One region of the Rahnella sp. ChDrAdgB13 genome, then DNA from elsewhere that is predicted to be linked to it. Evidence: predicted binding sites of a transcription regulator. Region 1 holds the regulator's gene; the other holds the start of a gene.

Evidence for each region. Region 1 encodes LexA, which represses DNA repair genes until DNA is damaged. Its sites were predicted from a motif close to TNCTGTATGTACATACAGNA; they were not measured.
Region 2: a site for LexA is predicted at 2,100-2,119, ahead of sulA (SOS-induced cell division inhibitor SulA). Genes of this name have one in related genera too.

The regions. Positions count from the first base shown of each region.
Region 1 covers NZ_JAEMGT010000008.1:69,065-73,281, forward strand. The annotation lists gene J8X26_RS03850 (ROK family transcriptional regulator) at 1-489, shown strand, start outside; gene zur (zinc uptake transcriptional repressor Zur) at 589-1,098, shown strand; gene J8X26_RS03860 (CsbD family protein) at 1,294-1,503, opposite strand; gene lexA (transcriptional repressor LexA) at 1,893-2,501, opposite strand; gene J8X26_RS03870 (diacylglycerol kinase) at 2,621-2,989, opposite strand; gene plsB (glycerol-3-phosphate 1-O-acyltransferase PlsB) at 3,117-4,217, shown strand, end outside.
Region 2 covers NZ_JAEMGT010000023.1:83,759-87,975, forward strand. The annotation lists gene yccS (YccS family putative transporter) at 1-1,266, shown strand, start outside; gene J8X26_RS08010 (TfoX/Sxy family protein) at 1,291-1,923, opposite strand; gene sulA (SOS-induced cell division inhibitor SulA) at 2,140-2,646, shown strand; gene ompA (porin OmpA) at 3,001-4,074, shown strand; gene matP (macrodomain Ter protein MatP) at 4,197-4,217, opposite strand, start outside.

The DNA.
Region 1 (4,217 bases):
GGGCAACTCGGGCACACGATTGTCGATCCGCAGGGCAGCCGCTGCGCCTGTGGTCGCTACGGTTGCTTGGAAACGCTGGCTTCGCTGTCGGCGCTGAAGAAAAAAGCCCGGCAGCTTATCGTGACAGAGAATCCTTTGCAGCCACCACGCACACCGGGCACGCAGGAGCTGATTGACCGGTTTCATCAGGGCGACGCGGCACTTTGCGCGCAGGTGATGGAGGGTGCGCGGGCGCTGGGACTGAGCCTGTATAATTTCCTCAATATTTTGAACATTAACCGTATTTATCTGTACGGTCGCAGTTGCGGATTCGGCGACGTCTGGCTGAACGCCGTCCGCGCACAGAGCGGGCTGAACCCGTTTGACAGAACCGATCATGTCAAAACGCAGGCGACACACATTGCGCCCGGCACGCTAAGCCGCGAGCAGCAAATTATGGGTATTGGTTACCTGTATGTGGAAAAAGCGCTGGAAGGTATGGCGGGCTGAGCGGCGCATAATTCGTCGATCTGGCTGAAGCATGATAAAATTAAGAATGGCTGCATGATGTGGCCTATTTATCCCAATCTGCGCTCAGAGAATGTTGCTATGACCCTGAATAATCCGGAAAAATTACTTTCACAAGCTGAAGAACTTTGCCAGCAGCGCAATGTTCGTCTTACACCGCAGCGGCTGGAAGTTTTGCGACTGATGGCGCAACAACCCGGTGCGATCAGCGCCTATGACTTGCTGGATCTGCTGCGCGTCAGCGAACCACAGGCCAAACCGCCAACGGTTTACCGGGCGCTGGATTTTCTGCTGGAACAAGGGTTTATTCATCGGGTTGAATCGGCTAACAGCTATGTGCTTTGCCATCATTTCGAAGAGCCGAGCCACACTTCAGCGCTGTTTATCTGTGACCGCTGCGGGCTGGTCACGGAAAAAACCACAGACGGCATTGAAGAACGTCTGGCGAAACTGGCGCTTGAATCTGGTTTTGAGTTGCGTCATTCGGTCGTTGAAGCACATGGCTTATGTGCCGAATGCAAAGTTGTTGAAACCTGCGACAGCCACGATCATTGCGAACACGACCACAGTATTGTGGTAAAAAAACGCTGAGAAATCAGGTGTTTTTGATGGAATTTCAAAAGGCGTAAAGCGGAAGGGTTTTAACGCAGCTGAACGGATAATTTAAGGTGTAGAAGGAAGATGTTGAAGGTTGGGTACATCCTTGTACCCGTATCCTGAAAGTGTTCCGGGTAGGAGCAGCAATAACTCAGGATACGTCACTGATACGCGAGGGGGAGTCGCGTGTTACCAGTGATATTTGTTTTTCGATTCCCAATCCTTGAGCTCTTTCTCGGCCTGATCCTTCTGATAGCCATATCGCTCCTGAATCTTACCTACCAGCTGATCACGTTTACCTTCAACGACTGTCAGGTCGTCATCAGTCAGCTTACCCCACTGTTCTTTCACTTTCCCTTTGAACTGCTTCCAGTTACCGTCGGCTTGGTCCTTATTCATGATAAATATCTCCTGTTACCTTGGGTTGTGGAGCTGCACGTTTGCTGGCAGCCCGTCCTTAACACTTCAAAGCTTAGTAGAGAATGCGGATTCGTCTTCCCAAAACAGGGATAAAAACCACTATTAGGATTAATCCAAAGCAGGATATAACGTGGAATTGGAATCTGTCTGACTGAAAAAGGCCGGTAATTCAGAGCACAGAGAGTGCAAATCCGGTATTTGCTCTAAACAGGCAACGCAGCGGATAACACGTGAGAAAAAGGATTTTATCGGGAAAGTTTATTAGCAGCTTCAAACAATATCGCCCCAAAACGGGGCGATGAGATACTGATATTTACAGGCGCGTCAGAGGCGGCCAATGCACCTGCAACGTAGAACTTAAGCGCAGATTAGATCCAGTCGCCGTTGCGGATAACGCCAACCGCCAGACCTTCAATGCTGAAATTCTGTTCACGCAAATCAACCACAATCGGCTGGAATTCGCTGTTTTCAGGCAACAGCTGAACAACACTGCCCTGTTTCTTCAGGCGTTTGACCGTGACTTCATCATCAATACGCGCAACGACAACCTGCCCGTTACGGACGTCCTGCGTTTTGTGTACTGCCAGCAGGTCACCATCCAGAATACCGATATCACGCATCGACATCCCGCTGACGCGCAGCAGGAAATCCGCACTCGGTTTAAACATGGCCGGATCGACCTGGTAATGTCCTTCGATGTGCTGCTGAGCCAGCAGCGGTTCACCGGCGGCAACGCGGCCAATCAGCGGTAAACCTTCTTCTTCTTCCATCAGCAGACGAATACCGCGCGAAGCACCGGAAACGATCTCGATAACGCCTTTACGCGCCAGCGCTTTCAGGTGTTCTTCCGCCGCGTTCGGGGAACGGAACCCCAGACGGGATGCAATCTCTGCGCGGGTCGGTGGCATACCGGTGGTGGAGATATGATCGCGAATAAGGTCGTAGACCTCTTGTTGTCTGGTCGTTAAAGCTTTCATTCCGCCCCCTGGTTGTTTATACAGTCTTGCTGTGAGTATATACAGCTAAACGGGCAATGAAAACCTAAGATTGAATAAAAACAGGGCATAACGACAATTCCTGGAATACAGGTTCCAGATCAGAACCATCGCGGCCAAAAGATGCTGACCCAGACAAAAATCGCCAATATGATGGTCAGAAGTACGGCGGCGGAGCCAATATCTTTCGCACGTCCAGACAGGACGTGAAACTCAGGCCCGATGCGGTCAATCGCGGATTCAATGGCGCTGTTAAGCAGTTCAGTCACACACACCAGCACGACGGAGCCAATCAGCAGGATACGTTCTATACTGCTGACATCCAGCCAGAAAGATAACAAAATTAGCGGGATAGCGACGCTGGCTTCCTGGCGAAAAGCCGCTTCATTTTGCCATGCGGCTTTCAATCCTTTCCAGGAATATCCGGCTGCTTTATAAATTCGGGTAAATCCGGTGACTTGGTTCGCCATTTCGGGTACTGATCCTTTGAGTGTTTGCAGCATTTTAGCTGTTATATGGTATCGCATCACCACAGATCTCATCTGAGCTTTCTGGTATCCTTGCGGCGAAATTGCTAACAAGAGGCTTCACGTTTTTATGTCAGGTTGGCGTAGACTTTATTACACATTATTGAATTTACCACTCTCATTGCTGGTAAAGAGCAAGGTCATACCTTCAGATCCGGTTACCGAGTTGCATTTAGACCCGACGCGCCCGATTTTGTACGTATTGCCTTATAACTCCAAAGCAGACTTGCTGACGTTGCGTGCGCAATGTCTGGCCGAGAATCTGCCCGACCCTCTTATTCCGCTGGAAATCGACGGAACCCTGCTGCCAAGCCATGTTTTCATTGCTGAAGGCCCGCGCGTATTCTCTTATTACACGCCGAAGCAGGAATCCGTAAAGCTGTTCCACGACTATCTGGATTTGCATCGCAACAATCCGGATTTAGACATTCAAATGCTGCCAGTTTCCGTGATGTTTGGTCGTGCGCCGGGCCGGGAAGGTCAGGATGATACGCCGCATCTGCGCGTGCTGAATGGCATCCAGAAATTCTTCGCCGTGCTGTGGCTCGGACGTGACAGTTTTGTTCGTTTCTCTAATACCGTTTCCCTGCGCTATATGGCGACGGAACACGGTACAGACAAAACTATCGCTCAGAAACTGGCACGCGTGGCGCGCATGCATTTCTCCCGCCAGCGTCTGGCGGCAGTTGGCCCGCGCCTTCCAGCTCGTCAGGATTTATTCAATAAGCTGCTGGCTTCCAAGGCCATCGAAAAAGCGATTGAAGACGAAGCCCGCAGCAAGAAAATTTCCCATGAAAAAGCCCAGCAGAATGCTATCGCGCTGATGGAAGAAATCGCGGCGAATTTCTCTTATGAGGCCGTGCGTCTGTCGGACCGTGTGCTGAGCTGGACGTGGAACCGCTTATATAAAGGCATCAACGTCAACAATGCTGAGCGTGTCCGTCAGCTGGCGCTGGATGGTCAGGAAATTGTGTATGTGCCCTGCCACCGCAGTCATATGGACTACCTGCTGTTGTCTTACGTGCTCTATCACCAGGGGCTGGTGCCGCCGCATATCGCTGCCGGTATCAACCTGAATTTCTGGCCAGCCGGTCCGATTTTCCGCCGTCTTGGCGCGTTCTTCATTCGTCGTACCTTTAAAGGCAACAAACTCTATTCCACCGTTTTCCGT
Region 2 (4,217 bases), on a different contig from region 1:
ATCCTGTATCGCCAGAAATATACGCACAACAGCCAGTTCGAGCGGGCGTTTTCCCGTCTTGAAGAAGCGCTGAAACGACTGGAATATCAGGGCGAGCACCGGGAAATGCTCCAGGCTCTTCGCCATCTTCTGAGGAATTTGCACGCGATTGACGCGCAGCTGGCGAATATCGAATCAGAGCAATCATTACCGGAAAACCAGACAGGCAAAAGTCCGTTCGTCGACGATAAGCTCACCGGGCTGGATGATATCTGGCTACGTATTTCCCGGCATTTCACGCCGCAGTCTGTCCTGTTTCGTCATGCAGTGCGCATGTCGGTGGTGCTGTTTATCGGCTACGTATTCATACAGGTCAGCGGCCTGAGCCACGGTTACTGGATTTTGCTGACCAGCCTGTTTGTCTGTCAGCCGAACTACAGCGCGACCCGCCGCAGGCTGGCGTTGAGAATCATCGGGACACTGGCCGGGATTGCTCTGGGCATTCCGATTTTATACTTCGTGCCTTCGGTTGAAGGGCAAATGATCCTGATTGTGATCAGCGGATTATTGTTCTTTGCCTTCCGCACCGTGCAATACGCGCAGGCGACGATGTTCATCACCCTGCTGGTGTTGCTGTGCTTCAACTTGCTGGGAGAGGGTTTTGAGATTGCGATACCCCGAATCATCGATACGCTGATTGGCTGTGCGATTGCATGGGCCGCCGTGACGTTCATCTGGCCGGACTGGAAATTCAGGCAGATTGATAAAGTCGTCAGCAAAACGTTCGACGCAAACTGCCGGTATCTGGATGCGATATTAGTGCAATACCATCAGGGCAAAGATAACAGTCTGGATTACCGTCTGGCTCGGCGTGACGCGCATAACTGCGATGCTGAGCTGGCATCGGTGGTTTCGAATATGAGTTCGGAGAAAAACAACGACCCTGCCACGCTTGAAGCGGCGTTTCGCTTGCTGTGTCTTAATCACACCATGCTGAGTTTCATTTCAGCGCTGGGGGCGCATCGTGAAAAACTCGGTGATACCGAAACCCTGAGACTGCTTGATGACGCGGTCTGCTGTGTTGATGGCGCACTGCACCATTTGCCTTCTGAATCCGGGCGGATAGAAAAAGCCCTGGAGCAACTGACGGCAAGGATCCAGATGCGGACGACCGATTCAGACAGCAAAGAACAGCTTGTCTTGCAACAAATCGGATTGCTGGTGGCCCATCTTCCAGAGCTCACCAGTCTTAACAGTAAAATTCTGCCCGTTCAGAGCCATGACTGACAGCCCGTCAGGATCCGGTGAAACTTAGTGCATCGTGTCGAATGGCTGCTCTTGCTGGTGGTTAAACCATTGAGTCAGTATTTCTCTGGAAGCCATCGGCAAAGCGGCCTCGTGATATCCCAAAATGGCGCCCTCCAGCGCCATTAACAAGTTAATACCCAGATTCTTCTTTTTCATTGCGCAGAGTTTCAGGTAGGTCTTGCACGCGCCTTGTGTGCGCAGATCGCCCGAATTTGCTATCCCCACCTGCCAGAGCAACCGCTCCAGAGCCAGAGAAAGATTCGGTAAATCTTTTAGCCGCCCGGCTTCGTTATTTTTGCGCAATTCGATTTCACGCAGCATTCCTTTAAGTGAGTATTTACCCAGTTTCCGCACAGCCTCGGTATCGTCCCACTGCGCCGGATTAATTTTGAAATAACGTAACTTCACATCCATTCCCCGCTTGCGATAAATCAATCTCTCCATCTTCTTCCGGCAAAAATGTGCCTCAGTTTCAGCACTGGCGCGCAGATATAATTCTCCGTCTGAGACCAATGCAAACATGGCTCCATCAGCAGATAAACTGAAGCCGCCAAACTGGGTACGGGCACGTACTTCCCCCAGAGAAGCAAAAATTTCCAGACACTCCAGCACTCTTTTTTTTGATTGATTTATCATCGCGTTATCCTTTTCATGTTCATTCCATATATCCCATGTAAGTTACCTGTACTGCTAAAAGCAAAATACGCAATGTAGAGATGGGCAACAAACATAAAATGCAGCCAGAGGATATTCCCTTCAAAATTTGCGAGATGTCTTGGAAAAATTGGGTTGATCTTTGCTCATCGCCAGAGTACTGTACATTCATACAGTAACCTACTGGGGTATATCACTATGCGCACTCAACATCTTACAAATCATCATTTTAGTCAGTCTGCTTTGCCCGTCGCCCACACACAGGTAAATTCGTCTGCGTCCTTGAATAATGGTCTGATCACGGAGTTCGTTTATAGTGCGAGCCAGCCAGCATTTGCGCAGTTACTTCTGCCCCTGCTTCAACATTTGGGTATGCAATCCCGCTGGTTGTTATGGCTCACGCCTCAGCAGAAACTGAGCCGTCACTGGTTATCTCAATCTGGTTTGCCGGTCGATAAAATGGTGCAGGTAAATCAAATCACAGCGATGTCTACAGTTGATGCAATGGAAAAAGCGTTGCTCACAGGGAATTACAGTGTTGTGCTTGGGTGGTTACCCGATTTGAATGATTCAGAAAGAGAAAGACTGCAAATTGCAGCACGTCAGGGAGGGTCATATGGGTTCATTATGAAGCCAACAAATGAACAGAATTCAGCTAGTGGACATCACTCCACAGTAAAAATTCACTCTTCTGTATACCATTAGTTCAAATAGGAATGTTCCTACGAAAATAGTACGGAACTTAGTGATTTGTGCTGAAACCGGCTTCAAACCCAGTAAAAATGGGTATTCCGACCTCAGATTATCTCCAGTTTTTGTCAACAATTAGTCAAAGCCGTTAAGAAATGTGTACGTTTTTCCCTTTTTTTCCACGGTGTTAACACTTCAAGCTTGTAAGTTTCGCGCCACGTTGTAGACTTTACAACGCCAAGGTTGCTCTATAATGCCAACGTAAAGTGGCAAGTTCTTAATTGAAGCAAGAATCTTGGCGTAAGGATTTTAACCAAGGGCTTAAAGCTTAAAGCTCAATTGCCTATTTGGATGATAACGAGGCGCAAAATGAAAAAGACAGCTATCGCATTAGCAGTGGCACTGGCAGGTTTCGCTACCGTAGCGCAAGCCGCCCCTAAAGATAACACCTGGTATACCGGTGGTAAATTGGGCTGGTCCCAATACCATGACACTGGTTTCGCAAATGCTTACGAAGGTATCGGCAACGGCCCTACCCACGATAGCCAACTGGGTGCAGGTGCGTTCTTGGGTTACCAAGCGAACCAATACCTGGGCTTTGAAATGGGATATGACTGGCTTGGCCGCATGCCTTACAAAGGCAGCGTAAACAACGGCGCGTTCAAAGCACAAGGCGTTCAGCTGGCTGCTAAACTGAGCTACCCGCTGACTGACGATCTGGACCTGTATACCCGTCTGGGTGGTATGGTTTGGCGTGCAGACTCCAAAGGTAACTTCGGTGGTACTGGTGAGCGCGTAAGCGATCACGACACCGGTGTTTCTCCACTGGCAGCTGTTGGTGTTGAATACGCAGTGACCAAAAACTGGGCTACCCGTCTGGATTACCAGTGGGTTAACAACATCGGCGACGCGCAGACTGTTGGCGCACGTCCAGACAACGGCATGCTGTCTGTAGGTGTTTCTTACCGTTTCGGTCAGGATGATGTTGCAGCACCAGTTGTTGCACCAGCTCCAGCACCAGCTCCAGTTGTGGAAACTAAGAAATTCACTCTGAAGTCTGACGTTCTGTTCAACTTCAACAAAGCGACTCTGAAACCAGAAGGCCAACAGGCTCTGGATCAGCTGTACAGCCAGTTGAGTTCAATCGATCCTAAAGACGGTTCAGTTATCGTTCTGGGTTACACCGACCGTATCGGTTCAGAACAATACAACCAGAAACTGTCTGAGCAACGTGCACAGAGCGTAGTGGATTACCTGGTATCTAAAGGTATCCCTGCGAACAAGATCTCTGCACAAGGCCAAGGTAAATCTAACCCAGTTACTGGTTCTACCTGTGACTCCGTTAAAGGCCGTGCTGCTCTGATCGACTGCCTGGCACCAGACCGTCGTGTAGAAATCGAAGTTAAAGGCTACAAAGATACTGTTACTCAGCCACAGGCTTAATAACACTCTTTAGCTTTAACGATAGATACTAAAAACCCCGCCTCGGCGGGGTTTTTTTATGCTTTGAATTCAGCGATTCGAATACAACAGGAGAAAGCTTTCAACCAGAGATACAAAAAGGCTCAGAGATCTTGTTTACCGAG